Regions from separate parts of the Parasphingopyxis sp. CP4 genome, predicted to be linked through region 2. Evidence: predicted binding sites of a transcription regulator. Region 2 holds the regulator's gene; the other holds the start of a gene.
The links. Region 2 encodes LexA, which represses DNA repair genes until DNA is damaged. Its sites were predicted from a motif close to GTTCCNCNCTTGTTCT; they were not measured.
Positions count from the first base shown of each region.

Region 1: a site for LexA is predicted at 4,823-4,838, ahead of HFP51_RS03745 (ATP-dependent helicase). Genes of this name have one in related genera too.

Region 1 is NZ_CP051130.1:785,988-801,885, reverse strand. Features, by position in the region: gene HFP51_RS03770 (folylpolyglutamate synthase/dihydrofolate synthase family protein) at 1-621, shown strand, start outside; gene HFP51_RS03765 (MFS transporter) at 655-2,328, opposite strand; gene HFP51_RS03760 (thioredoxin family protein) at 2,424-3,161, opposite strand; gene HFP51_RS03755 (pseudouridine synthase) at 3,267-4,007, shown strand; gene rsmD (16S rRNA (guanine(966)-N(2))-methyltransferase RsmD) at 4,004-4,540, shown strand; gene HFP51_RS03745 (ATP-dependent helicase) at 4,842-7,115, shown strand; gene HFP51_RS03740 (L,D-transpeptidase family protein) at 7,267-7,962, shown strand; gene HFP51_RS03735 (hypothetical protein) at 7,984-8,586, opposite strand; gene HFP51_RS03730 (MFS transporter) at 8,740-10,029, shown strand; gene cysK (cysteine synthase A) at 10,026-10,946, shown strand; gene HFP51_RS03720 (NRDE family protein) at 10,959-11,690, shown strand; gene HFP51_RS03715 (hypothetical protein) at 11,677-12,408, opposite strand; gene HFP51_RS03710 (acyl-CoA dehydrogenase C-terminal domain-containing protein) at 12,526-14,328, opposite strand; gene HFP51_RS03705 (MerR family DNA-binding transcriptional regulator) at 14,363-14,779, opposite strand; gene hisI (phosphoribosyl-AMP cyclohydrolase) at 14,863-15,225, opposite strand; gene purF (amidophosphoribosyltransferase) at 15,347-15,898, shown strand, end outside.
Region 2 is NZ_CP051130.1:1,137,439-1,153,336, forward strand. Features, by position in the region: gene trpC (indole-3-glycerol phosphate synthase TrpC) at 1-263, shown strand, start outside; gene moaC (cyclic pyranopterin monophosphate synthase MoaC) at 256-726, shown strand; gene HFP51_RS05440 (molybdopterin molybdotransferase MoeA) at 723-1,910, shown strand; gene lexA (transcriptional repressor LexA) at 1,983-2,639, shown strand; gene HFP51_RS05450 (ComEC/Rec2 family competence protein) at 2,633-4,696, opposite strand; gene gltX (glutamate--tRNA ligase) at 4,791-6,224, shown strand; gene HFP51_RS05460 (citrate synthase) at 6,238-7,524, shown strand; gene HFP51_RS05465 (sensor histidine kinase KdpD) at 7,528-8,901, opposite strand; gene HFP51_RS05470 (DUF2336 domain-containing protein) at 8,898-10,028, opposite strand; gene HFP51_RS05475 (hypothetical protein) at 10,083-11,321, opposite strand; gene HFP51_RS05480 (Hpt domain-containing protein) at 11,431-11,757, opposite strand; gene HFP51_RS05485 (hypothetical protein) at 11,857-14,148, shown strand; gene HFP51_RS05490 (DUF1467 family protein) at 14,145-14,480, opposite strand; gene HFP51_RS05495 (ribonuclease J) at 14,432-15,898, opposite strand, start outside.

The sequences.
Region 1 (15,898 bases), 350 kb from region 2:
CGCGGAGCCGCCTATCGCGGCGAACTCCATTATCGCGATCACAGCAAACGGCTTCGACTGCCGCTCCCCAAACTGCCCGGCGATCATCAGACGGACAATGCGCTGCTTGCCTTGGCCATGCTCTCTCATCAACAAACGCTCGATGTTCCCGAAGGCGCGTTACGGGCGGCAATGGGTTGGGCAGAATGGCCGGCACGCTTGCAGAAACTCGAACCCGGGCCGCTAATTGAAGCCGTGGCCGGAACCCGTGATGTCTGGCTGGATGGCGGACATAATTTGTTGGCAGCGAATGCGATAGCCGCACATTTTGAGGATGAAGATGGCCTGCATCTGATCCTTGGCATGCTCTCCAACAAAGATGCGGAGGGCTTTCTGCGCGCGCTGCCCAATCTCCGCTCGGCGATATTCGTACCGGTAGACGGCCATGCCAGCCATGATCCAGACGCGTTGGTTGTGATTGCGTCCAATAGCGGCGTAAGCGCTCGATCCGCAGCGGATATTCCGACTGCAATCGCGGCCTTTGCCGAACGGGATTTTGCCGACAATCACCCGCTGTTGATTTCGGGTTCGCTCTATCTGGCTGGCGAAATCCTACGGCTGAACGATAATATTCCTGATTAGCTCTGACAGGAGTTCAGCCGAGTTTGCGGGTCGCTAAGCCGTCGCGGGCGCCTGCTCCCTATTCTCGTTTTCCTGGCGGTATCGCATCCATTCAAATGAACATAGAATAACCGCGATCATGCCCAAAGCGGCCGTGAAGCGGAAAATGTCTGCATAGCCATAAATCTCAATAGCTTCGCCCAGTGCTCCTCGTCCAAGGGCGCCAACCAAGAAGGTCAAAGAAGACAAGAGAGCATATTGGACAGCGCTGTATGTCTTACTCGTAATCGATGAAAGATAGGCAACGAACGCCGCGCCGGCCAATCCGCCAGCCAGATTTTCACCGGCAATCGCAAGCATGAGCCTGAACATCCGCTCATCCGCACCAAATTGTGCAAAAACCCAGGATAGCCCAGTCAGCTGGCCAAACGCATCGAGCATTGCTCCACCCAGAGCCAATTCAGCGTAGAGCAAGTTCGTTGCTGCCGCTGTTGCAGCGCCGATAATGAGCGTTGGCATACGACCAATTAGTGCAAAAAGAACTGCGCCAAGGGAGATTCCCAGCATAGTCATAGCGACACCAAAGAATTTCGACGCAATGGCGACTTCGCTGTTCGTATAACCGAGCTCATCCAGATAAAAGGGATAGGCGAAAGGCCCCCAGATTGAATCGGTAAGCCGATACGTCAGAATTAGACCCAAGACGAGGATTGCAGCCCACCTAAGTCTGCCCATTAATTCCGACAAAGGAAGCAGCAGCGCAACATATCCGTGATCGACCATACGATCGATGCCATTCTGTGCTGGGACGTTACTATCCGTGAGAAATTTTCCGGATCGCCGCCAATACTCCAGGACTGCCGCAATGATCGCAGGCACAATGACGGTAGCGATCACAATCAGCGGTCCGTAAACTTGGATAAAATCCGTTGGGTTGGGACGTGAAGCAGGGTCTGATCCCAATGATCGAACCATGAATACAATCACGGTAATCAACGCCCAAAGCCAAAATACTGATACTATTCCAAGCGCATAGCTTCGAACCTTAGGTGTCAAGGAGCCTGGCTGGCGGAGCTCTGTGACAAACACATTTTCGGCTGGTCTTGGTGTGTCTGGTGCCACCCAGCTCGCTGCGCTGATTAGCAACATCGCCACACCCATACCGGCATAGACCCAAGGCCAACCCACAACATCTGCCATAAACAGTGCCAATGCACCGCCCGCCAGTGCCGCAATCCGATAACCCAGCTGGTACACAGTTGAGAGAATATCCAATGTTGCGATCTCGTCCGCGACATCAACGCGCCATGCATCAATCACAATGTCCTGAGTGGCAGAGGCAAATGCGCCAATTCCTGCAAGCAGAGAAAACCAACCTAGTGACGTTGAAGGGTTTAGAAGCGATAGCGTAATCAGAATGGCGCCAAGCAGGGTCTGCGTGACAATCAACCAGCCTTTTCTTCGCCCCAACTTGCCAAGGATCGGCAGTTCAACTCTATCGACAACAGGCGACCACAAGAATTTGAACGCATAAGCAAGCCCGATGAGCGAAAAGACGCCCATGGTTTCCAGATCAACCTCGGCCGTCGACAGCCAGGCGTATAGGGTGCCAAGCAACAGCGCGTAGGGCAGCCCAGCAGCAAAACCGAATACGAGCATCAAGCCCATCTTTCGGTTCTTCATTGCTGCGCCCAGCAATCGAAAACCCGTGAGTTTTTCTTCTGCCATCAGACTTTGCACTCCCGCCCTCAATGTGGCGCGAACTTAACGACAAATGTCGCGATGGATAGTCCTGTTATCCACGCTTGGACGCGATTTTTCGACTAACTGCCCAGATATCGGGCGGCGAGGATCGGCCCGCCTGTTTCGCTGCGTACAATGATCGCATACCGATCACTGCCGTCAACGCTCACTAAGCCCCGGCCGATCTCGATATCCAGCGAACCGCCGGAATACCGCGCAAGATCCTGCTCGGCGCGGAGGATATTGGTATAAGTAACTGAGCGTCCGCCGTTTTCTCCGCGTCCTATGCTGACCGTTTCGCTGCTATCCAAGGCCAATAGCCGGACGATGGCTTCCCGATTGGCCGGACCGCTCAGCGATACGCGAAAGCCGTTATCGGCGTCTCCCGTTACATCGACTGATATATCCGATGCGTCTTCTCCGACCTCGGTAATCGCGGCTTCAAGCTCGCCACGACGAGACCCGACCAAGCCAATCCGCCCGCCGACTACCGCCTGCGGAGTATATGATCGCCCACCACCCCGGGACAGGGTGTCGGCATAATGGCGCTGGAGTTGCGTATTCTCTTCACGTGCCAAAGTATCTCGCCAACCGAGCCGATCCCAATAGGTGACAGGCCGGGAAATGATGACGAGGTTCGGATCATCGACAAGCTCGCCGACCAATCTGTCCGCCGGTGGACAGGAAGAACAGCTCTGGCTGGTGAAAAGCTCAATGGAGATGGGAGCGGCCGGAGCCGAAGCAAGTACGATATCTGTTGGTTCAATCGCGACAGGCTGTTCCGGAGCGCCGCTGCACCCAGACAAACCAACAGCCAAGGCTCCTCCAATTCCGATGTGACGCAATAGCCGCATAACACGCTCCAATATCTGTAAGCTCACACTGATATTCGCAATCTTGCGAAAAACGGTTACAGCAGCATCATGCCGGGGCCCCGAAAACAGAGAGACGAACAGCGTATCGCAAAGCTGCTTGCGCGCGCGGGCGTCGCGTCTCGCCGGGAAGTTGAGCGCATGATTGCCGCCGGGCGCATTGCGATTGATGGTAAGGTGCTCGACACGCCAGCAACTCTGGTGAAATCGCTCCATGGCGTCACTGTCGACGGTAATCCAGTCAGCCAACCGATCCCTGCCAAGCTCTATTGTTTCCATAAACCGGCAGGGCTGCTGACGACTGAGCGAGATCCCAAAGGTCGCCCAACGATTTACGACAAACTCCCAAAAGGCCTTCCGCGGCTGATGCCCATTGGCCGCCTGGATCTGAATACCGAAGGTTTGCTGCTGCTCACCAATGACGGTGGGCTGAAACGCGAGATGGAGCTGCCTTCAACCGGGGTGGACCGGATTTATCGCGCGCGCGCTTTTGGTGATATCCGCCAGGAACAGCTGGAACGGCTCATCGACGGAATTACGATCGATGGCGTTCGCTATGGCTCGATCGACGCCAATCTTGAACGGCGCACCGGCCGCAACCAATGGATTGAGCTGAAGCTTGCCGAGGGCAAGAATCGCGAGGTCCGCAAAGTACTTGAACATTTCGGTCTGAAGGTCAGTCGACTGATCCGCACCGCCTATGGCCCCTTCTATCTCGGCGACATCCCCAAAGGGGGTGTTGAGCAAATCCGCCAGCACGATCTGGTGAAGTTCCGCAAGTCCCTCAAATGAGGATCATCGGCGGCGAATGGCGCGGCCGGACGATCCAAGCGCCGCCCGGCGATGGCACACGCCCGACCACGGATCGCGTCCGTGAGGCGCTTTTCTCGATGCTTGCAAGCCGTTTGGGCAGCTTTGAAGATCTACGCGTTGCCGATCTGTTTGCGGGAAGCGGTGCGCTCGGGCTGGAGGCCCTGTCGCGGGGCGCCGCCCATTGTACACTTGTCGAGCGCGATCGCGGAGCGGTCAGTGCACTTCGGACAAACATCAAATCGCTCGGTGCAAATGCCGATATTATTACCCGCCCAGTTGAGGCGATTCACGCCGCCAACAATCCCTGCGATTTGATCTTCCTCGACCCACCCTACGGTCAGGGATTGGTCGAAGCCACAATCCCGATACTCACCGAGCGAGGCTGGATAGCACCATCGGCATGGCTAAGCATTGAGACTGAACCTGGATTTGAAACGACCCTGCCCGGCCTCACCCGTGATGCCATGAAGACGTTCGGTAAATCCCAACTTCAGCTGTTTCGCGCAACTTAGAGTTTCTTTCCAGAGCGTGTCGTCCGTCACAGACGGGCAATCACCGTTTTGCGACTACCCCAGTACGGGCAAAAGTCCGCAGAGAGGAGCAACGTGATGAGACAGGAGAAACACCACGGAGCAGATAATGAGAGCCTGGCGCGCGCCCTGGCGGCAGCGGCACGCATCGACTGGGCAGACCTGCCCGATTACCCCGGTTATGGAAAAAACTATTGGCGCGAAAAAGCGCGGGCGATATTCCAGTTGAGAACTGTAGGGTAGCCGCTTGCGGCGATGGAATTCGTTCCCTAACTGTTCACGGGTGACCGATCCTGCCGAGCAGCCCTCTGAACCGCCCTATCTGCGGGTTTTAAACGAACCGCAACGCGAAGCGGTATTGACAACCGACGGCCCCCTGCTTGTTCTCGCTGGTGCTGGCACCGGCAAGACAGCATGCCTGACAGCGCGGCTCGCCCATCTGATCTGGACCCGCAAGGCGTGGCCATCCGAAATCCTCGCGGTCACCTTCACCAACAAAGCAGCGCGGGAAATGAAGGAACGCGTCGCGCGGGCGCTTGAACAGGATGTTGAGGGCATGCCCTGGCTGGGGACATTTCATGCGATCGGCGCCAAGATGCTGCGTCGCCATGCCGAACTTGTAGGCCTTGAGAGCAATTACACGATCCTCGATACAGATGATCAGCTCCGCCTGCTCAAGCAACTGATCCAGGTCGCGGAGATTGACGAAAAGCGCTGGCCGCCAAGGCTTCTCGCAGGCCTAATCGATCGCTGGAAAAACCGGGGATGGCTCCCGACGGACGTTACCGCTGACGAGAGCGAAGCCTATGGAAACGGCAAGGGGCAACAGCTCTATCAAGCCTATCAGGATCGTCTGAAAGCGCTGAACGCCTGCGATTTTGGTGATCTTCTTCTCCATATGCTGGTGATCCTCAAACAGCATCGCGATGTGCTTGAGCTCTACCAAGAACGTTTCAAATATATCCTGGTCGACGAGTATCAGGACACGAACAGCGCCCAATATCTCTGGCTGAGGCTATTGGCGCAGGAACGGAAGAATATCTGCGTAGTCGGCGATGACGACCAGTCCATTTATTCATGGCGCGGCGCGGAAGTCGCCAATATCCTCAAATTTGAGAAGGATTTCCCGGGCGCAAAGGTCGTGCGGCTCGAGCAAAATTACCGATCGACCCAGCATATCCTGTCGGCTGCTGCGGGCGTCATCGATCATAATGGCGGTCGGCTTGGCAAGTCACTCTGGACCGAAGGTGGCGATGGCGAGAAGGTCAAGGTCATCGGCGTGTGGGATGGTCCGGAAGAAGCCCGGCGGATTGGCGAGGAAATCGAAGCCCATCAAGTAAAGGGCGGCACCCTCGACGATGTCGCGATCCTTGTCCGGGCCCAGTTCCAGACACGCGAATTCGAGGATCGCTTCATCCAGATTGGAATGCCCTATCGCATTGTCGGTGGCTTCCGCTTCTATGAGCGTCAGGAAATCCGCGACGCGCTGGCCTATCTTCGCGTGATTGTGCAACCGGCGGACGACCTGGCGTTTGAGCGCATCGTCAACACACCGAAACGAGGCCTTGGCGACAAGGCCGTTGGGATGATCCACGGTCATGCACGGCGCGAGAATATTCCGCTTAGCCTCGCCGCCGCGCGGATACTCGATACCGATGAACTAACCGCCCGAGCGCGCAATCCGCTCGGCGAGCTGATGACAAACTTTGGCCGCTGGCGTGATCTGGCGAATGACCTGCCGCATCCTGAACTGTGCCGTCAGGTGCTCGATGAATCCGGCTACACGGCTATGTGGCAAAATGATCGATCGGCCGAGGCTGCCGGTCGTTTGGAAAACCTCTCCGAGCTAACGCGCGCGATGGAGGAATTCGATACACTCGGCTCCTTCCTCGAACATGTCAGCCTGGTGATGGACAATGATGCGGATCGTGACTCGGAGAAAGTTACGATCATGACCATCCATGCCGCCAAAGGATTGGAGTTCGACACGGTATTCCTCGCTGGCTGGGAAGAAGGTGTATTCCCTTCGCAGAGATCGCTCGACGAAGGTGGCGCCAAAAGCCTCGAAGAAGAGCGCCGTCTCGCCTATGTCGCGATTACGCGTGCGCGTCGGCTCTGCCGGATCGTCCATGCCGCCAATCGCCGGATCTACGGTCAATGGACAAGCTCAATTCCATCCCGATTCATTGGCGAGCTTCCGGAAGATCATATCGACGCCGAAACAAGCATGACGGGCGGAGAATCCTTGTGGCGCGCCAATTGGTCCGAACAATCCGATCCTTTCACCAATGTCACGCGCGCGGATAAGCGGGGTCCTGGATGGAAGCGCGCGGCCGCGGCTGGCACCCTGCCCCGTACCGCAAAGGTCATGGAAGCCAAGGCCAGCGCGGCAAGCTTCGCTGCAAAGCCCCGATCAGACATCGCCATTGGCCAACGCGTCTTCCATCAGAAATTCGGCTATGGCGCCGTCGAAGAAATCGAAGGCAACAAGCTCGAAATTGAATTCGAGAAAGCTGGCCGTAAAAGAGTGCTCGACAGCTTTGTCGAACTGGCTTGAGCCAATAATCCGTCCCAGCATGGCACAGTAACCTAGTTCGCTAACGCGAAGCCCCAGAAAACTGCCGAAAACATGGTAAACAAGGCGCAAACCGGCTTGCTTACCAAAGCGTTAAAATGCTCCATCATCCGCAGGTTTTCGCGGGAGTGTCATGATGGCATCACAATCTGGTTTAGGTCTTGGTTTCAAATTGCTGGCGGCTGCTGGGCTCGTCGCAGCCGGTTCTCAACTGCTGTCTGCTGCGACGGATATCGATGCCGCTACTCCTGAAGCTGTCGTGGCCGAAGTCGAACTGACGCCCGCGACAGCAACCAACAGCGCATCGCCGGTTGAAGCGATGCTGCAGCCAGCCTCTTATACCGTTTCTGAGCCAGAAGATGGCAATGGCTTCCGGATTACCAGCCCGCTGAGGGTCGAAGGCGATATGCAGTTCGGGGAATATGCCTGGAGCAATGAAGGCGTGCCGCAGGGCGAACTTCGGATCATCGTCGATCTGCAGGCCGAGCGGCTCTATGCCTATCAGGGTGGATATGAGATTGGCCGCGCCGTGATCCTTTATGGTCATGACGACACGCCGACGCCGACCGGCAGCTTCACGATTACCGAGAAGAATCGGGATCACATCTCGAACCTCTATTTCGTTCCGATGCCCTTCATGATGCGCCTGACCAATGATGGCATCGCCATCCATGGCAGCATGGTCGAAGAAGGATTCGCCTCACGCGGCTGCGTTGGTATTCCGGACGAGTTCGCTGAATTGTTGTTCAATGAAGCGGAAATTGGAACGCGTGTTTTGATCACCCGCGGATCGCCGATTGTAGACGGTAATCGCGTCGTCGGTATCTAGTCTGAATTATTGCAGGACGCCCTACAGGCAGCCTTCCACATACTGGATTGCCGGTCCGCCGGCATGGATGGTCTGAACCATGCCATCTTCGCCAATCTCATAGCGAATGCCGCGCGCATTATCGTCAGACGTTCCGTTCTCGCCGACTTCGCCCGTTGCCCAGACTGAAAGATATTCACCGGGTGCGTCGACATAATTATGCGGCATGGCCTGTACAGCATCGCCATAGGCTTCTCTGACCGCAGCCGCACTATCGCCCACTGTTAAGCCTTCGGACGTCCGCACTTCCGTGCCCTCGCCAAGCGAAATGCGCGCCAATCGCCCCTGTTCAATCATCACATAGAGACCAGCAGGTGTTTCAGCGGGTTCATATTCGTCGCAAAATTCAGGTTCTGGCCCACCCATGGCGTTGGGATCCGCTTTATCGCCGACCGCAGCAGTCACTTCATCGCGTGTCATGCCTATCAGCAACGGCCCCCAGCCTTCAGCTGTAACCGGCTGTTGGGATGCGTCATCGATGACCGGATCATCAGCAGCAACTGGTTCCTCAGGCGGCGCCTCCTCGGCGGGCGCACACCCTGCCAACACGCCAATTATTGCTACCGAAGTAATGAACCTGCGCATTGCCATCCCCTTTGCATTGCCTGCTTTTCGCAGAGCGCGACTAAGCTATCTACAGATGTGATTGCGAATGCAATCACCATCGATAGCCGCGCTATCCACGAGCCAAGCTTGGTTCGCTTGCCGTATCCCTGCGATTGGGCCTAGACGCGGTTCATGGCCGATGCCCCGCATCCTTTTAGGATCCATAATTTCCGCGCTTACTGGACATCGCGCCTGGCAATGACGCTTGGCCAATATGCGATGATGCTGATTATCGGATGGCAGGCCTATAACATCGCGCGCGACGGCGGGATGAGCGTCGGCGGCGCGGCAGGTCAGCTCGCCATTATCGGGTTGTTGCAGTTTGTACCGTTATTCCTGCTCACGCCTTTTGCCGGGCTAGCAGCCGATCGTTTTGATCGAAAAACAGTCGCCCGGGCGATGGTTGCGCTGCAGATTTTGTGTGCTGCCGCGCTCGGCTGGGCGACCTGGGCCGCAATCCTCAGCTTGCCGATCTTGTTTGGCGTGGCAATCCTATTGGGAATTGCGCGCGCTTTCGCAGGTCCGGCGCTCAGCGCTTTGGCCCCCAATCTTGTTCCCAAAGAAGTCCTGCCAAACGCAATCGCGCTTAGCTCAATCGCATGGCAATCGGGCATGATTATTGGTCCGGCAATTGGCGGATATCTATATGTCGTCGATCCGGCCGCACCCTATCTAGCCGTCGTTATCCTGCTCAGCATATCATTTGCCGCGCTCAGTCTAATCGGAACTGTGCCGCGACCCGCGATCAAGGGCACACAGCATCCGGTCGGCCAAGTGATCGACGGTCTGCGGTACGTCCGGCAGAACAAGATGGTTCTCGGGACGATTACATTGGATCTGTTTGCGGTTTTCCTCGCTGGCGCAACCGCGCTCTTCCCAGTCTATGCACGCGATATATTGGAAGTCGGCGCGACGGGGCTTAGTCAGTTGGCGGCAGCACCGGCCGTGGGCGCGGCCCTCACTGCACTCTGGTTCTCATTCAAACCGCTCAAGAATAATGTTGGGCCCAAGATGCTATGGGCAGTGGGGATATTTGGACTGGCGACTATCGTATTCGGACTTTCCACTTCTATGCCCTTGTCATTGGCGGCCCTGTTCGTCGTCGGCGCGGCGGACATGTTCTCCGTCTATATTCGCCAGTCATTGATTCAGTTGCATACGCCCGATGAAAAACGGGGCCGGGTTTCGTCGGTATCATTGCTGACCATTTCCGCCTCTAACGAGTTTGGCGACTTTTTCAGCGGCAGCCTCGCTTGGATTATCGGTCCGGTTGCCGCTGTGGTCGGTGGCGGTATCGGTGCGATTGCGACAGTGCTACTATGGACCGCATGGTTTCCGACGTTACGTAAGACCAAGACATTCGATGTTCCCGAAGAGCTTGATACGCCTGACGGACAGACATTGCAGGAGAATACGACATGAAGGCGGGTAATACTCTCGAAACAATCGGCAATACGCCGCACATCCGGATGCAGCGCCTGTTCGGAGATGCCGAAGTCTGGATCAAATCGGAACGCGCCAATCCGGGCGGATCGATCAAGGATCGCATCGCGCTCGCTATGATCGAAGACGCGGAACAATCCGGCGCCCTCAAACCGGGCGGGAAGATCATCGAGCCAACCTCCGGTAACACCGGGATCGGACTGGCAATGGTTGCAGCCGTAAAAGGCTATGATTTAGTACTGGTAATGCCGGAAAGCATGTCGATTGAACGCCGGCGCCTGATGCTGGCCTATGGTGCAGATTTTGATCTGACGCCGAAGGAAAAAGGCATGAAGGGCGCGATCGAGCGTGCCCAGGAGCTGGTCGCCGCTGATGACAATGCCTGGATGCCGCAACAGTTCGACAATCCGGCGAATGTTGCCGTCCATGTCAAAACCACAGCCGAAGAGATTCTCGCAGACTTTGCCGATTCTCCGGTCGATGTGATGATCACGGGCGTCGGTACTGGTGGCCATATTACCGGCTGTGCCGAAGTACTGAAACAGCATTGGCCGGAAATGAAGGCATTCGCAGTGGAACCCGTTGGATCGCCAGTAATCTCGGGCGGGCAACCCGGGCCCCATCCGATCCAGGGAATTGGTGCAGGCTTCATACCCAACAATCTTCATACCCAATCGATTGATGGCGCGATCCAGGTTGATCCGGACGACGCCAAGGCGATGGCAACGCGCGCGGCACGCGAAGAAGGCATGCTGGTCGGGATCAGTTCGGGTGCAACGCTCCAGGCCATCAAACAGAAGATCGAGGAAATCGGGACAGGCGCCCGCATCCTTGGTTTCAACTATGATACCGGCGAACGATACCTATCCGTCCCGGATTTCTTGCCGGAGCAGTAGAGCGATACCGCAATGTGCGTCCTAGCCTGCGCTTGGCAGGCCCATCCCGATTGGCAACTCGTCATGATCGGCAATCGTGATGAGTTGCATGCACGGTCCGCGGCGCCTTTGGCGCGCTGGGAACCGCCAAGTGACGTTATTGCCGGGCGCGACCTGGAAGCGGGTGGCACCTGGCTCGGCATTTCTGACAAGGGGCGTTTCGCGGTTGTCACCAACGTTGCCAATCCCGATGGGCCGCAGCCAGGAATGGCGTCGCGCGGCCAATTGGTCGCCGATCTGATCGATGGTTCGGGGATATTTGGTCAGCCCTCGGAAGCGCAACTCGATGCCTTCAATCCGTTCAACGTCATTGCCATTGGTGATGGCATCGCGAACCTACTGACCAATCGGCCGCAGCCAAAGATCAGCCCATTGAATCCGGGACTATATGGGCTGTCCAACAGCCTCGCCGAAGAGAATTGGCCGAAGACGGATCGGATAAAATCACAATTGCAAGTCTGGCTTGAGGCTGGATCCGGGGACCATAGTGCACTGCTCGATGGCCTTCGCGCTGATGACGAACCGCAGGTCGAACCAAGGCGCGCCCGCCATAGCCCGATTTTCATTCGCAATCCCATTTATGGAACGCGCTGTAGCACGGTGGTTGCAGTGGATAGACATGGTGAAGGTCAGATCATTGAGCGGCGCTACGATCCGGATGGCAACGCGCTAGGCGATACGCATATCGGATTTAATTGGCGCTAGTCTCTTCGGGATCCACAACTGCTTCGCCCATACCTGGTGGGAGCAAGTCCTCCGGCGGCGGTGGAAGGTCGGCATCTTCAAAACCCGGGTCTCCCGGAGCGGGTTCGTCGAACCCGGGTTCGAACTCATCCTTCTCGTCATCAATCGTAATGTCGAGCGGTTTGTCTTCAAATTCTGGGGCTTCCCGACGCGTTACGAGGTCCGCATCAGCCAATCGATCGATCATGTCGTCGGCACCGCTCATGCGATAGATGCGACCGCGTCCGTCAGATGCGGGTTGAGCGATATATTCAAGGCTTGCATTCAAACGGCGGCTATAATTGAATGCCGGTTCCGTCCCGCGGGGCAGCTCGAGCACCAACCGCCCTTCGCACCGCGCTTGTTCCAGTCCTTCATCAAAATCGAGCAGCCGGGGGTTTTCCATTCTGGCGACGGTGCCGGTTTCCAACCGACTGAGCAGCGCGCCATCATCTGAACTGGCAGTCCGTGCGCGCGCAAATATTCGCTGGCGGATCGAGTCCGTTGTCGTCTGGTCAGCGCATAGCCGCTCGCCCGGCGTCATTTCTGCCAGGTCGGTTTCGCCATCGTCATCGGATGCGATTTCCGGCGTTTCAATCTGATTGAGGCCGAGCTCCATCGTCCCGAAATAGCCAAGGACCGCTGCGCCGATAATGCCCAGAAAACCAAGAACGAGTTTAAGCCGCAGCGACAAACGCATTTCTCCTCAATCGAGCGATTGTCTTTAAGGCGAGACGCGCGGTTCCGTCCAGTCCAGCAAGATCTCTCTCCCTGCACCGAACAACACCGTGCCTCGCTTCGTCGATAATCTTCCGGCTTAGGCGGCGACAAATTGATCCGGCTCAAGCGCCATCAGACTGTCCGAGCCACCTTCAACCTTGGCGCGCAGCCCGGCAGCATCCGGCATAATCTTTTCAGCAAAGAAACGCGCCGTGACGAGCTTGGTCTCGTGGAACGCCTTGTCTTCTGCGCCTGCCTCAACTGCCGCGGCGCTCACCTTGGCCATACGTAGCCACATCAGGCCAAGCGTCACCACACCCATCAGCTGCATATAATTATACGCAGCGGCGCCGGCATTGTTGAGATTGGCAAAAGCATTCTGCATCAACCACATTGTTGCGCCGCGCAGTTCGCCATTGGCTTTTTCCAGTCCCGAGGCGACGGCATTGACGCTTTCATCTTCTGCCAGTTCGGCGACTTCTTCGCCCACCATGGCGAGGAAAGCCTGGATGGCGCGGCCACCGTCTTTGGCGAGTTTACGACCGACAAGATCCATCGCCTGGACACCGTTGGTTCCTTCATAGATCTGCGCGATACGTGCGTCGCGGACATATTGCTCCATGCCCCATTCGCGAATGTAGCCATGGCCGCCATAGACCTGTTGGGACTGAGTCGCGATCTGATAGCCGAGATCCGTGACATAGCCTTTGATCACCGGCGTCAGCAGCGAGATCATGTCATCTGCAACCTGCCGCTCTTCTTCGGTCTGTGCCTTGTGAGCGAGATCAACCTGCAGGCCGCCCCAGATACACAGTGCCCGCGCACCTTCGAGATAGGCTTTGGATTCCATCAGCATCCGCCGCACGTCCGGATGCACGAACAGCGTATCGGCTTTTTCTTCAGGCTCTGCCGGTCCAGTAAGCGCCCGGCCCTGACGGCGATCCTGCGCATAGGCAACGGCGTTCTGGAAGGCGACTTCGCCAATCGCGAGGCCCTGCGTTCCGACGCCAAGGCGCGCGGCATTCATCATGATGAACATGGCGGCGAGGCCCTTATTCTCTTCGCCAACCATCCAACCAGTCGCGCCATCATAGTTCATGACGCATGTCGAATTTCCGTGAATGCCCATCTTCTCTTCGAGCGAACCACAGGAGACCGCGTTGCGATCGCCGAGCGAACCATCATCATTGACGATGAACTTCGGCACGATGAACAGCGAAATGCCCTTCACGCTATCCGGTGCGTCCGGAGTCTTGGCGAGAACCAGATGAATGATATTTTCCGTCAGGTCATGTTCGCCCGACGAAATGAATATCTTGGTACCTGACACTTTGTAGCTACCATCTGCCTGGGGTTCTGCCTTGGTGCGAATAAGGCCAAGATCCGTGCCGCAATGCGGTTCGGTCAGGTTCATGGTGCCGCCCCATTCACCGGCGACCATCTTGGGAACATATTTTTCTTTCTGCTCCTGAGATCCTTTGGCCATGATCGATGCCGTCGCGCCCATGGTCAGGCCGTTATACATGGCAAAGGCCATGTTCGAGCTGATCATATATTCTTCGATCGCGGTGCCGATGACGTGCGGAAGGCCCTGGCCACCAAATTCCTCAGGACCGGTCAATGTTGTCCAACCGCCTTCAACCAGCTGGTTATAGGCTTCTTTAAAGCCTTCCGGCGTTGTCACAGACCCATCATCATGCCGGGTGCAGCCCTGCTCGTCGCCAACCTGGTTGAGCGGGAACAACACTTCACTGCAGAATTTTCCGCCTTCGGTGAGGATGGCATCGGCCATCTCCATCGTTGCGTTTTCGAAGCCCGGGAGATTGGAATAGCGATCCAGTCCAACGATATGATTGAGCACATACTGGCTGTCGCGAACGGGCGCGGTGTAAGTCGGCATAATGAATTCCTACAAAAAAGGCGTATTGTTTGTTTTAGCTCTCGACTTCGTCGAGCAGCTCGAGAAATCCTTCGAGCTCGGCAATTGAGGAATCGATGTCCTGACGCTGGCTTTGCAACGCATCAATTCGCTCACGACATTTCTCACGCGTCACCGCGCGTTGCTTTGTCCGGCCATCACCAAGATCGTAAAGATCAATCATCTCGCGGACATCAGCGAGGCTGAATCCGACGCGTTTAGCGCGCAAGATCCACGCAAGCCGTGCACGATCCCGTTTCGCATAAACGCGCGTCAGGCCGTGACGTTCCGGTGATATCAGACCTTCATCTTCATAGAAGCGAAGCGCCCGGGGCGTGACCCCGAATTCTTCGGACAGATCGGAGATGGAATAGGTTTCGCGATTTTTCTCATCGGGAGTATCGATACCCGCCTGTGGTAATGCTTTTGCCATATGCCCTCTTAGATAACGTTCACGTTAACGTCAAGCGATGACGCTACGTCAAGGTGGGTCATATTTCGGCTTTCACAAAATTTCTAGTCGATTGCCAACAGGCCGTCTGAAGTGACCCGCCGATAGAAACAACTCATTTCGCCGGTGTGGCATGCTGGGCCCGCTGCGTCCACGATCAGCCATACTGCATCCTGGTCACAGTCGATCCGGATATCTGCCACGCGCAGGATGTTCCCCGATGTCTCACCCTTTTTCCAAAGCGCCTGACGACTTCGTGACCAGAAATGCGCAATCTGGGTTTCAACAGTCAGATCGAGTGCCTCGCGGTTCATATGCGCGACCATCAGCACATCATTGGACGTCCAATCGCTCACTACAGCAGTGATCAATCCAGCGGCATCGAATTTGAGTTTGAGGGTTGAGCCGGTCTCTCGTGAATCGTCCATTTCTGGCGTCTTTCATTGTCCCAATTACGATTAATCGACATCGCCATATGACAAAGACAAGACAAACGCGATTCCTATGCCTATATGCTCGCCGGTGACACTCCCCTGCTCCGGAGCCGCCATGTTGACCACCGACCCATTTGATCACTCCGATGACGGAGACAAATTGCGCGAGGAATGCGGCGTCTTTGGTATCTGGGGTGCTGAGACAGCCTCTGCCGTCGTCGCACTGGGCCTTCACGCTCTCCAACATCGAGGTCAGGAAGCCGCTGGCATCACCAGCTATGACCGGCACTATTTCCATAGCCATCGTGCAGTCGGCCATATCGCCGGTAACTTCGATGAAGACCATATCATTCGGCAGTTGCCCGGTGACGCGGCATGCGGCCATGTCCGCTATTCAACCACCGGAGAAAGCGGCCTCAGAAACGTACAGCCGCTCTATGCCGAACTGTCCTCCGGTGGCTTCGCGGTTGCACATAACGGCAATATTTCCAACTCCTGGACCCTGAGAAAAGATCTTGTGCGGCACGGATCAATCTTCCAATCGACCTCCGATACCGAAACCATCATTCACTTGGTCGCAACATCGACCTTCAAGACGTTGCTCGATTGCTTCATCGACGCGCTGAAGCAGCTGGAAGGTGCCTATTCACTGGTCTGCATGACGCCG
Region 2 (15,898 bases):
GCGCTCTGGCCCTGCAATCGACGTTGATCGGCATCAACAATCGCGACCTCAAACAGTTCACCACCGATCTCTCGACGAGCGAACGGCTGGCCGCCCGCGTTCCGGATACGCATTTCCTCGTGTCCGAAAGCGGCATTGCGACGAAGGAGGATTGCGATCGGCTGGCCGAGAGCGGCATTCGCGCTTTCCTGGTTGGTGAATCATTGATGCGACAGGCGGATGTCGAAAGTGCCACTCGCATGCTATTGACCGGCCATGGCTGATCTGACGCATATTGATGAAAGCGGCGCGGCTCGCATGGTGGACGTGTCCGACAAGTCCGGCACGGCGCGCGAAGCGACGGCGACCGGGCGTATCACCATGTCGAGCGAGGCGGTGTCTGCCATTCGCGACGGCAATGTAAAGAAAGGCGATGTTCTCGGTACGGCACGCGTGGCCGGGATCATGGCCGCCAAAAAGACGAGCGAATTGATCCCGCTCTGCCATCCTTTGGCACTGTCTGGCGTCACGCTTGATCTGGCGCTCGACGAGGCCAGCGTCACAGCCACCGCCACGGTCAAAACAACCGACCGAACCGGCGTCGAGATGGAAGCACTTACCGCCGTGTCGGTCGCGCTCCTCACAGTATATGACATGGCCAAGGCATTGGATCGGGGCATGGTGATCGGCGAAACGCGGCTGCTCGCCAAGTCCGGAGGCCGATCGGGCGACTGGACGGCCGAATGAGCGGCCTGCTTCCCGTTGAGGACGCACAAAAGCGCCTGCTTGCGCTGGCCGCACCTGTAGAGACCGAAACTGTGCCGATTGCCGCTGCTGCGGGCCGCTGGCTAGCGGAAAGTATTGTCGCTCGGCGGACGCAGCCGGCGGTCAATCTGTCAGCCATGGACGGCTATGCGATCCGCTTTGATGAACGCCCGGGTCCATGGACAGTCGTCGGTGAGAGCGCGGCAGGCCGGCCGTTCGACCAGACATTGGAGCCGGGAGAAGCTGCCCGCATCTTTACTGGCGCGGCCATGCCCGCGGGGGCTGACACTGTGCTCGTGCAAGAAGAAGCCGACCGCGATGGCGACACTCTCCGCATGACCGGCGAAGGTCCGTCTGGACAGGGCGGCAATGTGCGGTGTGCGGGTCGCGATTTCGCCGATGGCGACATATTGCTCCAACAGGGTGTCAGGCTGACATCTCCGGCGCTCGCATTGGCGATTGCCGGCGGGCATGGGGAACTCGCCGTTCGCCGCCCTATTAGCGTGGCGTTGATTTCGACTGGCGATGAGCTGGTTCCCGCTGGCGTATCCACCAGTGCCGCCCAGCTGCCCGCATCGAACGGACCGATGCTCGTCGCGCAGCTCGGCGGTCTGCCTGTAACAATCAATGATCTCGGTATCGTCGCTGATACGCGTGAGGCACTATCGGACGCGCTGGACGCGGCATCCGGTTCGGACATCATCGTGACCATCGGCGGGGCATCGGTTGGCGATCATGATCTGGTCCGGCCCGTTCTTGAAGCAGCAGACGCATCGATCGATTTCTGGCGCATCGCGATGAAGCCCGGGAAGCCGCTCATGGCCGGCACGCTAAATGGTTCGGTTGTACTTGGCCTGCCCGGCAACCCCGCCTCGGCATTTGTCACGGCCAAGCTCTTCCTTGAGCCAATGATTGCGCATCTGTCTGGTGCGTCCAGTCCGCTTCCCCAGCTTCAGTCGGCAACGCTGGGTGCAGCCATGCCGGCGGTGGGAAAGCGAACGGAATTCGTCCGCGGTCGCTGGGATGGTGGGCGGGTACGCCCGCTCGATCAGCAAAGTAGCGCAGCGTTGAATGCGCTCGCCCAGGCCGAACTGTTGATCCGCCGCCCTGCGGACGGTGAAGCTGCCGAGCCAGGTCATCCAGTGGACATCCTTCCGCTCGCTTGACAGCGAATCTTTTGTTTCCTACACGTTCCCCGTTCGTTCCATAATGGAACAAAAATGGAGGAGACGAAGGCAATGCTGACAAAGAAACAGCATGAGCTGCTGATGTTTATCCACGACCGTTTGGCCGAAACCGGCATTTCTCCCTCATTCGAGGAAATGAAGGATGCGCTTGATCTCAAATCAAAATCGGGTGTCCATCGGCTAATTTCGGCGCTTGAGGAACGAGAGTTTATTCGTCGTCTTCCCAATCGCGCGCGCGCCCTTGAAATTGTCCGCATGCCGGATCAATCGGGTGCTGCTGTCACGCCAATTTCCGCCGCTCCGAAGCTCATGCCGGTCGCGGCGAATGACGTGCTCGATCTGCCCCTCCATGGACGGATCGCTGCCGGTCAGCCGATCGAAGCCATTGAAGGCCAGGAAAGCTTGAGTGTACCGGCCGCCTTTCTCGGTAGCGGGGAGCATTATGCCCTCGAAGTTGCCGGAGACTCGATGGTCGACGAAGGCATTCTAGACGGCGATTATGCGCTGATCCGCAAGGTGAGCACGGCGCGCGAGGGCGAGATTGTTGTCGCCCTGATCGACCAGAGCGAAGCCACGTTGAAAACCTTCCGTCACGAAGGTTCGATGGTGCGGCTCGATCCTGCCAACCGCAACTACGAACCGCAGCGTTATGCGCCGGAACAGGTTGCGATTCAGGGAACTCTCGCGGGCTTGCTGCGCCGCTACTGAGATCTCCGCCACGGCCGATCGTCGCCGGGCGTAAGGACGGTTTCAATATGTGCCGGCGAAAGCCGGATCGCGAGGCCTCCTGCCTCCTGCAGAAAGCCCCTGTCGGCGAGCAGCCAGCGCGGCGTGCACCCGTCCGGCATACGCCGATCGCTCACCACGATATCCGCAGCTGAACATTCCGCCATGAGTTCGGGATAGGGCAGATAATAGCTGCTGCGCGTGGCAAAGATCCTCCACTGGCGTCCGCCTGACCATATCGTGGTACGGCAGCTATCGGGATTGCACCAGGCGGTCGGTAGATCGTCGAGCGCTCCAGCCTCGCTCTCCAGACCCGATGTTTCGTTGAAGATGTCGCGCACATAATCGCCAGCGCGCGGCCTCAATAGTGCAAGACGCCCATCCGCTTGCCGTATCGCCATATGCTGACCATCGCCGGTGACGAGAATGTCCGGTGCTGGCGAAACTAACGCCCAAGCGCCGCCGAACATAACTATAGGCAACCCCCAGTACCGCCACGCACTCTTCCAGAGCAGGAACCAGAGCCCGCCAATGATCATCGCCACATAGGCAGTGATGGGCATCGACGGGAGCAGAGCCACTGCGCCGGGCGTCTCGGATACTGAATGGGCCAGGGTCATGAGCAGGCTGAGCGCTTGTCCCACGATCCACCAAACCGGCGCGCCAAGGCCAAACATATCGAGGAACAGCGCGAGAGCCTCCAATGGTATGATCACGAAGCTCGTCAATGGAATGGCGATGATATTGGCGAGCGCGCCATACAGGCCAGCCTTGTTGAAATGATACAAGGCGATCGGCATCAGAGCGATCTCAACGACAATGCCGGTCAGCAACAGGCCGAGCGTGAAACGCCCCACTTTGGCGAAAAACCGTTCATCACGCCGCGACAGGAGCCGTTTTACACGCGGATGCTCGTGCAAAGCGACAATCGCAGTCACGGCCGCAAAACTCAGCTGGAAACTTGGCCCAACTAACGTCTCCGGCCAAAGCAACAGCACAATCAGCGCGCCCGTCGCCACCAGGCGCAAGGTAATCGCATCCCGCCCCATCGCCACCCCGATGAGTATCAGCATGGCTGCGATGCAGGCGCGAACGGTCGGCACCTGAGACCCGGTGAACAGAGTGTAGGCAAGGCCTGCCAAGGCTCCTGCCCCCGCCGCGATGACGATAAGAGGTAGATTCAGCGCCAGTCTTGGGCTGAGAGCCAATGTCTTGAGCACCAACAACATCGCCACACCGATCACCGCCGTCACATGCAGTCCGCTGATCGCCAGAAGATGCGCGAGGCCACTGCGCCGCATCGCATCCGCATCCTCTTCGGCAATCCGTCCGCGATCGCCGGTGGCCAGTGTCGCGGCGATTGCACCTTCTCGCCCCCCAACGCGGTCCGCAACATGCGCAGCGAGCCGCGTGCGTTGCGCTTCCAACCAACCGCGCCAGCTGCCGCCCTCGGCTTCCCGGACGATCCGCACGTCGCCCCATGCGCGGCCCGTCGCGCCGATCCCATCAAACCAGGCGCGCTGGGAAAAATCATAGGCTCCGGGAACTGCCGCGCGCGGAGGCGGCATCAAGCGCGCCTCAAGCGCAACCCATGCGCCCGCCGCCAGCCCGTCCGGTGCTGCATCTTCATCAATATTCACGCGAAACTGCACCGGTAGGGATGTGTCGCTCGGAGATCTAAGTCGCAGGCGTATGCTCTGGCGCGCGGGCAGATGCTCGACGGAAACAACCTGGGCGGTGAAGTCGCTCGCCACTGGCCGGCCAAGCGTTTCGGTGTCGGTCCGTTCAGCGCGTATCCAGATGAGGATACAGCCCAGCGCCATCATCATCGCCGCAATCCCGGCGATCCGCACAATCCGCAATCCCTGTCCCAACGCAAAGCAAGCGCAGGCAACAGCCAATGCGAGCATGATGAATGCAATCCAGGCCGAACGGTCAGCCAGCGCGAACCAGCTGGCAATTCCACACCCTAAAGCCACTGGCAGCCAAAGCGGTATCTGGTCGCGCTCAAGCTGCAATCGATCTTCTATTCCGGACACCAGACGCACCAGCGCCGATTGTCGCCCGGCAGGGGCTATGCTAGTCCGCGCTCCCAATATTCCCCGCATAATAGCAGTCTTGGAGATCGCGCCCATGAGCGCAATAGAAAAAGCCGTTAATAATGAAGGTGTTGTGACCCGTTTCGCCCCTTCACCAACCGGATATTTGCATATTGGCGGTGCGCGAACCGCCCTTTTCAACTGGCTTTTTGCCCGCCACCATGGCGGTCAGTTCAAGCTGCGCATTGAAGATACGGACCAGGCACGCTCTACCGATGATGCGATCGAGAAGATTCTCGATGGTATGCGTTGGCTCGGCCTCGATTGGGACGGCGACGAGATCTATCAATTCTCCCGCGCGGACCGGCATGTCGAAGTTGCCAACGCGCTGCTCGAAAGCGGCAATGCCTATCGCTGCTATGCGACGCCGGAAGAACTGGCGGAGATGCGCGAGCAACAGCGCGCGGCGAAACAACCGATCCGATATGATAATCGTTGGCGGGATCGCGATCCATCGGAAGCCCCTGACGGCGCGCCGTTCGTTATTCGCCTCAAGACGCCGATCGAAGGCGAAACGATAATCGAAGACGCGGTGCAAGGCCGGGTGAAAGTCCGCAACCAGGAGATCGACGATTTCGTCATGCTACGCGGCGACGGAACGCCAACTTATATGCTCGCGGTTGCCGTTGATGATCATGACATGGGCGTCACCCATGTGATCCGTGGTGACGATCATCTCAACAATGCATTCCGTCAACGCGCGCTGATCGATGCGATGGGCTGGCCCCAAAAGATCTACGCCCATGTGCCGCTGATCCACGGTCCCGATGGCGCCAAGCTATCCAAGCGCCACGGCGCTCTGGGTGTTGAAGCCTATCGCGATGAGATGGGAATGCTGCCAGAAGCCGTTTTCAACTATCTCCTGCGCCTCGGGTGGGGCCATGGCGATGACGAGATAATCAGTCAGGAACAGGCTATCGAATGGTTTGATCTTGATGGGGTCGGCAAGTCTGCAGCGCGGTTTGACGTAAAGAAGCTAACGAACCTCAACGGCCACTATATTCGAGAGTCCGACAATGCCCGGCTTGCTGATCTGGCAACACCGGCAATTGCCGCCGATTTGGGCCGTGATATTACCGATGAAGAGCTTGAATTGCTGCAACGCAGCATGGAAAGCATCAAGCCTCGGGCCAAGTCTGTCGCCGATTTGGGTGCCAGTGCGACATTTTTATTTCGCACTCGCCCCCTAAATCTGGACGAGAAGGCTCAAATGCTGCTACAGGATGAGGCGCCGGCGTTGCTCGCCGATCTATTGCCACATCTTGAAGGGGTGGCGGAATGGTCGGAAGACAGGCTGGATACCGCCGTCAGGGACTTTGCCGACGCCCGCGAACTCAAGCTGGGCAAGGTTGCGCAACCCCTGCGCGCGGCGCTGACCGGAAGTGCGACATCGCCGGGAATTTTCGATGTGCTTTTGCTCCTCGGTCGTGAGGAGTCATTGGCGCGGATCGCCGATCAGGCGGCATAGCAGGAGCGAATATATGGGTGACAACAGCGCTAAACTCTCGGTTAATGGCAATGAGCATGAATATAGCGTGGATTCGGGCACGGTCGGCCCGGACGTCGTCGATATTCGCAAGCTTTACGCCGAGACAGGCCTGTTCACCTTCGATCCCGGCTTCAAATCGACTGCCAGTTGTGAATCCGGTCTGACCTATATCGATGGTGGCAAGGGTATCCTGCTCCATCGCGGCTATCCGATCGAACAGCTCGCCGAACAGTCGAGCTTCATGGAAGTCGCCTATCTGCTCCTCAACGGCGAGCTTCCCGGACAGCAAGAATTTGTCGATTTCGAGCGGACGATCACGCTGCACACGATGGTGCATGAGCAATTGAAGACGCTCTATAACGGCTTCCGCCGCGATGCTCACCCGATGGCCATCATGTGCGGTGTCGTTGGTGCGCTATCTGCATTTTATCACGATTCGACAGATATTTCCGACCCTGAGCAGCGCACTATAGCCTCGCATCGGATGATCGCAAAAATGCCGACGATTGCGGCGATGGCCTATAAATATGCGATCGGTCAGCCATTCCTCTATCCGGATAATGACCTGTCCTACACCGGCAATTTCCTGCGCATGACGTTCGGCGTTCCGGCTGAAGAATATGAGGTCAATCCGATCATCGAAGATGCGATGGACAAGATCTTCATCCTGCATGCCGATCACGAGCAGAATGCATCCACCTCGACAGTCCGCCTGGCCGGATCGTCAGGTGCCAATCCCTTCGCGTGTATTGCTGCCGGCATCGCTTGCCTCTGGGGTCCCGCTCATGGCGGTGCCAATGAAGCGGCGCTCAACATGCTCCGCGAAATCGGCACGCCAGACCGTATTCCGGAATATATCAAGCGCGCCAAGGACAAAGACGATCCGTTCCGCCTGATGGGCTTTGGCCACCGCGTCTATAAGAATTTCGATCCGCGCGCGAAGGTCATGAAGAAGACGGCCACTGAAGTGCTCGACACTTTGGGCGTCGACGATCCGATCTTCGATGTAGCGCGCGAGCTTGAGAAAATCGCGCTTGAAGATGATTATTTCATCGAGAAGAAGCTGTACCCGAATGTCGATTTCTATTCGGGTGTAATCCTGTCAGCCATCGGCTTCCCGACGACGATGTTCACGGTGCTGTTTGCACTTGCCCGCACGGTTGGCTGGGTAGCGCAGTGGAACGAGATGATCTCGGATCCCGCACAAACCATCGGTCGCCCGCGTCAGCTGTATACCGGCCCGGAACAGCGCGACTATGTGCCGATTGGCAGCCGCTAAACTCTAAGCGTCGACTGGCAGGGTCAGCACAAAGCGGGCGCCCTGTCCGCGGGCACTATCGACATCGATATCGCCGCCCATTGCGCGCGCAAGTCGCCGCGCAATGTAAAGACCGAGCCCGGTGCCCGGTTCACTGGCCGATAGCCGTTCGAATTTCTCAAAAATGCGAGGCTGATCCTCAGCCGATATTCCGCGTCCCTGATCAGCAACGATCACCGCTGCAAGATCGCCCTCGCTCTCGCATCGGATCCAGACCTGGCTATCCTCCGGGGCAAAGCGCACAGCATTGCCCACCAGGTTCACCAAAATCTGGAGCACCCGCTTATAGTCAGCGCGTGCCGGCAAAGATTCGTCATCTGCCGGTTGGTCGATACGGATTTTCTTTTCGCTGGCGCGCACCGAAAGCAAGCCGGCGGCATCACGAGCGATATCGGCGAGATCGATATCTTGCACTTCGGGCGTAAAATCTGGTCGCTCAACAGCCTGGAGATCGACAAGGTCATCGATCAGCCCAAGCAAGTGGCGTCCGGCGCGCGAGATATCGCCCGCATATTCGGCATAGTCGCCACGGATCGGCCCCTCGAGCTGCGCCTCGATACTGTGTGCACTGGCCACGATCCGGTCGAGCGGCGCCCGCAGCGCGCGGTCGATCTGGCGCCCGAAGGCATCCGGAATTTCGGCATCATTTGCGGCAGGTTGAACGGCAACAGCCTCTGCAGCCTGCGCAGTTGCGGTACCGCGAAATCCTCCAAAGCGTCCAGCTCCGTCAATCAAGGGAACCGCCGTCAGCTCAACCCGCTGATCTCCATCGGGGCGAAGCACTGCCTCTTGCCGCGCAAACCGACGATGCTCAGCCAGGGCGTTGAGAATCGGGAGCGCGCCATCAACGCCTTCGACAAAGCGAAACAGCCCGGTAAGCGGTTGGCCAATATAGGGATCGAGCGACCCTAATGCGGCCTCGGCATCCGGTGACAACGCCGTCAGTCGCAACGCATGGTCGGTCTCCCAAAGCCAATCTGCATCTGCCCGCAAAAAATCATGGTCTCGCAAGCCGTCATTGCCGCCCTCAGGTGAGATTGGGTCCCGCTCGACCCATCCGCCAATCGCGAGCTTAACCCCTTCGCTATCGGGCTCGGCTTGAATGTGTAGCTCAACATCGCGATCACCCTTCGCCGCAATGACGCTGCGCGACACGGCGACGCCCAGCCTTTCCGCTAGTTTTGCAAGAGCCGCAATTTGCGGAATTGCGAGGCTGCCACCCGGCACTCCGCCTGCACCCTCGTGAAGATCTTCCAACAGGGGATCAGCAGCAACAAGGCATCCCTGATTGTCGACCCGTCCAACGGACACGGCATTTGAGGCTCCGAAATCCGTCATGACGATGCGCCTCGATTGGCGGACGAGAGGTACGACAGGGCACTGCGATAGGCCGGATCTACCCGCCATGCCCGCATCGCCTCCTCAACATTCGTCGCGTCCAGCGTATCATATGTTTCGATCCACGCCGCGGCGTGATTGTCGGCCGTAGCTTCGTCTTGCGAAACTGCCCTGCTTATCATGGTCACTAACTGGGAAGCGGTATCGCGATCGACACCGATGGATTTGAGCAAAACCATATGCGTCGCCACATCGGGCATGGATATCATGTCCCAGGCCGCTTCGAACTCAATCTCAGCACGCACGGCCACCATCGCGACATAGAGATGCAGCCGCGCCCCGTGCACGGCTTCAACCCATAGTGAGGGATCGACAGATCCAGCATCTTGCAACGCAGTCGCAAGTGTTTCGGCAGCGACGGCAAGCGCTGAAGTGTCATCATGCTCGGCAACCATTGCGCCCGCCACCAAGGTAACAACGGTTTCAAGCCGCGCCTGATCGAGCTCGTCAAACCGCTTTCCATAATCGCGAATTGCCGCAGCGATTGTCCATATCAACCGACGGGCAACAGGCTCAGGTAAATCAGCCCGGCCAAGACGCGGGTCATCGAAGCGATCATTGGATCGACTCTCAGCAATCAATAGATTCATTGCGCTTGCCGAGATTGCAGGTTCGGTGTGTTCGGTCAGCTGCTCGATTACTGAGTCTTCGGCGACACTCCCGAAGCGTCGCAAGTAACGGATGATCGTATAGGCTCGGGCACGCTGCACCAGTAGCTTGGCCAGTTCGGTGTCATCAGGCAGCTCGGCGGCCGAAAGCGCCGGCCAGGCAATTGCGATATGGGGTGCGCTCAACGATGCGGTGAATTCTTCAACGGTCTCCAAATCGGGTGAGGCCAAGATACGGGCGCGCAGCTCTTGCTCGATCTGTTCGACCAAGCCGAGCAGCATCTCCCGAATTACCCGGCGTTCGACTTCGCTGAGCCGCACAACCTCTGGCCGCATCAGGGCCGCAATGGACAAATACCCACTAAATGATCGGCCATAGGACGCGCGCGCGGCCGCCGCGAGCAACGCAGCAGCGCGCTCGTCGGCAGTTTCCGGGGCAGAATTGGCCGGATCAGACATGGCAGAGACATAGCCGAAACGTCGTTAAGACCGTGCTAATCTTGTTTCAGGAGCTCAGTCTCGGTTGCGAACGCCCTCTCTGATGATATTTTGCTGTAATATCAGTGTGATATAGGCATAAATTACGACCGCGATAGGCCAGTAATACCAGAGAGCAGCTGCGGCAAATGGAATTATCAGCCAAATCGCCGCGTTTCCGTCGGCCAGCCAGGGCATCAAACGGCTCTCAAAATTGGGAAATTTGCGGATCTGAACGCTCGCACGTCGTGCCAGAACGAGCAGCAAGATCGCCATGATTGCCATCACTGGATAGGCTGCTTCTCCTGTTTCGGCCCAAGCAAGACTGCCCATGGCCAACATCGCGGTCGCCTGGGCAAAGCCGCGCACCGCTCGCAGCTCCCAGCTGCCCTCATAATCGCGCAGCTGGGCGAGATCGATACGGCCAGCAATGGCATCAATCGGACCGGCGAGCAGCAGCAAGATCAGCCCGGTCCAAAGCCACGTCATCCAGATTGCCGCTGCCCCTGCCGCGGTAAGAAGGATCGCGAAGCCGCGAAGCCAAATCGCGTCCAACCGACGATCGAGAAGCATCGGCGCAACGCGTATCGCAATCGGGCCATAGAGAAACCGCTCGGGCCAACTTTCAACCTGGACGCTGTTTCGCCGCAACATGGTATGCCCGGCATCGCGGCTATCATCCTTGCCCTCGGCCAGCAGGACGGCTTCACTCGCGTCGACGACAACACCGGCATCGCCATCTACTGGCAGAAAGTCTGCTCCGCCCTGAACAATCCTCCGCATCAGGGTTGATTGCAGATCCCACTCACCGAGCATCTGCGCCGTCGCGGCAACGCTCTCGACCGTCGTCAGCGCAAGTCCCGCCCATCGGTGGCTGGCATCGACGCGCTCAAACTCCGTATTGTCTGGTGTGTCGGCGACAACCAAAATGGTCGGCGCTGTCCGCGCTGCCATCGCCTCAAAACAATCTGGTGCCGCCACCAACCCGTCAGCGACCAGCAGCACAGCTTCCTCGGGATGAAAATGATCGGCGGCATCCATTGGATCGCGGGCGAGCCGGACCGCAATTCCATCGCGCTTCAATCGATCAAGTGCGGCACTGAGTTCGGCGGGTACCCGCTCAACAAGCACGACAGCATGGCTCGCGCCCGCTTCAATCGCCCGGCGAACCTGATGCTCCAAAAGGCTGCGACCAGCCATTGGCAGCATTGCCCGAAGCCCGGCAGCGCCGTCTTCTGCTTCCTGATAGGCCGCGATTAGCGCCGCAAAAGCCATAAGTTCCGTTCCGCTGCCATCCGCCCACGGAATAGGCTTACAAAGCCTTGCTTGGAAAGGCATCTGGACTGCAAATCGGGGGATTTTTCGCCTGCGCGGCGAACGTCAATTATTCGCTTTCGTCGCCAAAATCGAAGCTGTTCGAAAAGCCGGCAAGCGACTTATCGATGCGATGAAGCAGCATTTGATCAAATGGGGCGCCCTCTGCGGCCTGATTGGCGAGGACCATCAAATCGGTCACACCAAAGCTTGCAGCAAGGCCTTTAAGCCGCCATGCGGCCACCTGCCATTGCTGATCGTTAACAGCGTTGTGAAGCGCAGAAACCTGCCGTTGCGCGCTTTGAACAAACGCAGAACGAAGTTCCGAAATCAGCGTCGGATCGTCGCCGACAGCGGCGGCGAGCGTTTTATCAAGGGCGCCTGGATCATATGCCATAGTGTGGCCCTAACGCATCGCCGTTAACGCTCCGTTGCCAAACCGGGCTTCCGACGGGCCTAAAACATGGTAAATACGCCCAACCGAGAGGGAAATGCGATGGCCGAACCTGCAAATGACGTGACGGATCTCGAACGTAATGCCGAGGCGCTGTCCGCGCATATCAGCACAAACGCCGGTACCAGCGAATGGATCGACGAAGAGGAATGGGATTTTGATCTCGAGGCGCCTTCTTTTGCGGAACGGGTGCCGACAATCATCATCGCATTGCTTGCTCTTGCCTGGACAGGATTTGTCGGTTGGGCCGCTTATTCGAGCATTGCCGACGAAGCACCGACTTTGACACAGATCGCAAACTGGGTTGCCATTGCAAGCGTGCCGCTGGCGCTCCTTGGTGTCGCTTGGCTGCTAACCCAACGCACAAGCCGCCGCGAAGCGATCCGCTTTGGGCGCACGTCAGAGGCCCTTCGTGCTGAGGCTCGTCGGCTCGACAATGCAATGGCCGTCATATCTGCCCAGCTAGCAGAAGTTCGCGAAGGCGTTTCGGGTGAAACCGATCGCCTGCTGACGCTTGGCGATGATGCTGCAGGTCGTATGCGCGCCGTAAGCGACATGATTGGCGAGGCCAGTCAGTCGATCGAGCAAAAATCCAGCGTCATGGAAAAGGCAACGAAAACGGCACGCGAAGATGTCGAAGTCCTGATGAACGATCTTCCACGTGCTGAACAACAGGCCCGGGCGGTTAGCACTGGACTGCGCGAAGCCGGCATTAATGCGCATGAGCAAGCAGCCGCACTTGATACGCAGATGCTGACCCTCAAATCTCGCGGAGAGCAGGCCAATGAGGTGGCGAACGGCGCGGCCCAATCATTGGCTGCAAATCTCGCGCGCATTGAAGGTGTTGCAGAAGTTGCCGCGGCAAAACTGACAAGCACCGGAGATCTGATCAATTCAACCGTCGATGCGGCCCTCGATCGTTCCAGTGGCGCAGTAGAAGACACCCGTACAGTCGTCGACGAAATCGGCACTGCCTTAACCGCAATGATCGAAAATGCCCGCACCAGCTTTAGCAAGGAAGGCGAAGAGGCAGCCGCCGCGCTTGATGAGCGCATCGCGTCAACGGATGCCGCACTTTCAGCATTCAGCAATCGCTTGGACGAACACCGGACAGCGACATCCGCGACGCTCGGTGATCTGGGCACAGGGCTTGGCGATATTGAAGGTCGCATCTCCAGCCTATCTGAAGATGGTGCAACCCATGCCCGGGCACTCGGCGAAGAACTAGATAGCCTGGGTCGGGAGATGGCCGCATTAGGCGAGAGCATTGGCGGCAATGATGAGGCAACAGAACGCCTGATCGCCCGCGCCGCAGAGGTGAAGGCAGCGCTGGACCTCAGTGCGTCCTCGCTAAGCGATGCGCTTCCGGAGGCGTTTGCAGCCACCGAAGAACGCGCTGTGCACCTGAAAGAGGCGATCACCGATCTGGCCCCCGAACTCGAGACGCTGCAGAAACTTGCAGACGATACAAGCAGCTTCATCAGCGTGACCGGCGAAAGTTTGGAAGATCAGCGGAGTCAGGTCGGCGTATTTGTCGAAAGGGTCGGTGATCGTATTACCGCCATGCGGACAGATATTGATAGCATCGAGGCCGCTCTCACCCATTCGTCGGAACAGGCCGAAAGTATTGCCGATGGCGCTGCGCCTCGGTTGATCGAAACACTGATGCAGGTTCGTGAAACCGCTGATCAGGCAGCCGAGAAAGCACGGGCCGCATTTGGCGAAGTTATCCCACAAAGTGCGGCGGCTCTGACCGAGGCCACTCAGGCAGCGATGACGGATGCTCTTGGTGAAAATGTCGAAGCGCGCATTGCCGAGCTAACAGCCGCTTCCGAACGGGCAGCCGAAACTGCGACTACTGCAATCGCAAATCTCGACAGAAAGATTGCCGAGATTGAGAGCAGGAATTCGTCGGTCCAGCAGCAACTCAGAGAAACGGAGGCAAGCGCTGAAGAGGCGACGCTCGACGGTTTCGCTCGCAGCGTGACGCTGTTGATTGAATCACTGAACTCAACAGCAATCGATGTCAGCAAGATCCTCTCCAATGAGGTCACCGACACCGCTTGGGCCGCTTATCTCAAAGGCGATCGCGGTATCTTTTCGCGCCGCGCTGTACGCTTACTGGATACGGGTGAAGCCCGTGAAATCGTTGCTGAATATGAAAATAACAGCGATTTCCGCGAGCAGGTCAATCGCTATGTGCACGACTTTGAAGCGATGCTCCGCCGGGTTCTGACTGCACGCGATGGGGCGCCGCTCGCTGTGACACTGTTATCCTCGGATAATGGCAAGCTCTATGTTGCGCTCGCCCAGGCGATCGAACGCCTGCGCTAAGAGCTGTTGCGCATCGACTCCGGTTTTAGAAAATCGAGAAAGTCCGTGCCAATCCAGCCATAGCTGTAATTTGCATAGAATAACGCGAACAAAATAGTCGCAACCAAGGTTGTGCGCACCACTATCCGGCCAGCACGAAATCGATGCGGGGCGCTTTCTGCGTGACCCGGTTCCGGTTCCACACCCATTTCTCGATCCGTTTGCACACCAAAGGGCAGAACGATGAAAAGCGAGAGAAACCAGAAAAGAAAATAGATCGCCAGAGCAGAAATTGGCTCCATGGCTAAACCTCCATCAGGGACACATTGACCACCGGTTTCTTGCCGGTCCAATGCGTGGCCATTCTCCGCACGGCCAATCGAATAGCCTCACGCAGTTTTTCGGGATCGCTAGCGCCGGCGCGCGCCGCATTGGCAGCGGCCTCAATCGCCTCATCGATAAATGTCTCACGATCTTCCTCGACCGGAATGCCGGCCATTGAGAAGGATGGACTGCCGCGCATCTTGCCATCTGCGCCAAAGGCCACGGTCACGGCGATCAAGCCACGTTGGCCGATCCGGCGTCGCTCGTTCATCGCCTCGCCGTCCGCCGCAACAATCGTATCCCCGTCGAGCACGAGACGCCCCACTCGCTCATGGCTGATTATTTTGGGGCCGTCGGGCGCAAGACGGACCACATCGCCATTCTGCTGAACAATGGTCTTGGGAATCCCCTGCGACGCGCCGAACCGCGCTTGCTCCGCCATATGGCGCATTTCGCCATGTACGGGCACCAATATCTCCGGCCGAATCCACTCGTACATTTTTGCGAGCTCGGGACGACCCGGATGCCCGGATACATGCACCATGGCCTGGCGATCCGTGATGATCGGTATCTGTTTCTCTGCCAGCGCATTCTGAATGCGGCCGATGGCGAGCTCGTTGCCGGGTATCTGCTTGGAGCTGAAAATGATCAAATCTCCGCTGTCCAGGGTCAACGGATGATTATCTTCGGCAATCCGCCCCAGCGCGGCACGGGATTCCCCCTGCCCACCTGTGGCAATGATCAGCAGCTCGCGCGCCGGAATGCGCATGGCTTCGTCAAAATCGATGGTCGGCGGAAAATCCTTCAGATAGCCGACTGCCTTGGCGGTATCGATAATCCGATTGAGCGAGCGCCCGGCGACGCAGACTTTGCGCCCGGTTTCGTTCGCGATCCGCCCCAGCGTCTGCAGTCGCGCTGCATTGGATGCAAAGGTTGTTACGAGTACGCGGCCGGTTGCCTCGCTGATAATCTCGCCAAGTCCAGCCTTGACCGCGCCTTCGCTGCCAGAGTCTTTCTGATTGAAAACATTGGTCGAATCGCAGACCAGCGCCAAAATTCCAGTATCACCAATCGCCTTCATTTCTTCCGGGCTGGTCGGCGTGCCGGTTTGTGGATCGGGATCGAGCTTCCAATCGCCGGTATGGAACACACGCCCATGGTCTGTCTCAATGACCAGCGCATTGCCCTCAAGTATCGAGTGAGCAAGCGGGATGTACCGAAAACCAAAGGGGCCAAGCTCAAAATCAGTTTCCGGCTCGATAACGTTCAGTTCGACCTGTTCCGTGAGACTCGCCTCTTCGAGTTTCCGATAGATCAGACCCGCCGTGAATGCGGTCGCATAAAGCGGAACGCCCAAATCGGCTGCCAGATAGGGAATCGCACCGATATGATCTTCATGGCCATGGGTCAGCACGATGCCGAGCAGATCATCCGCGCGGTCTTCGAT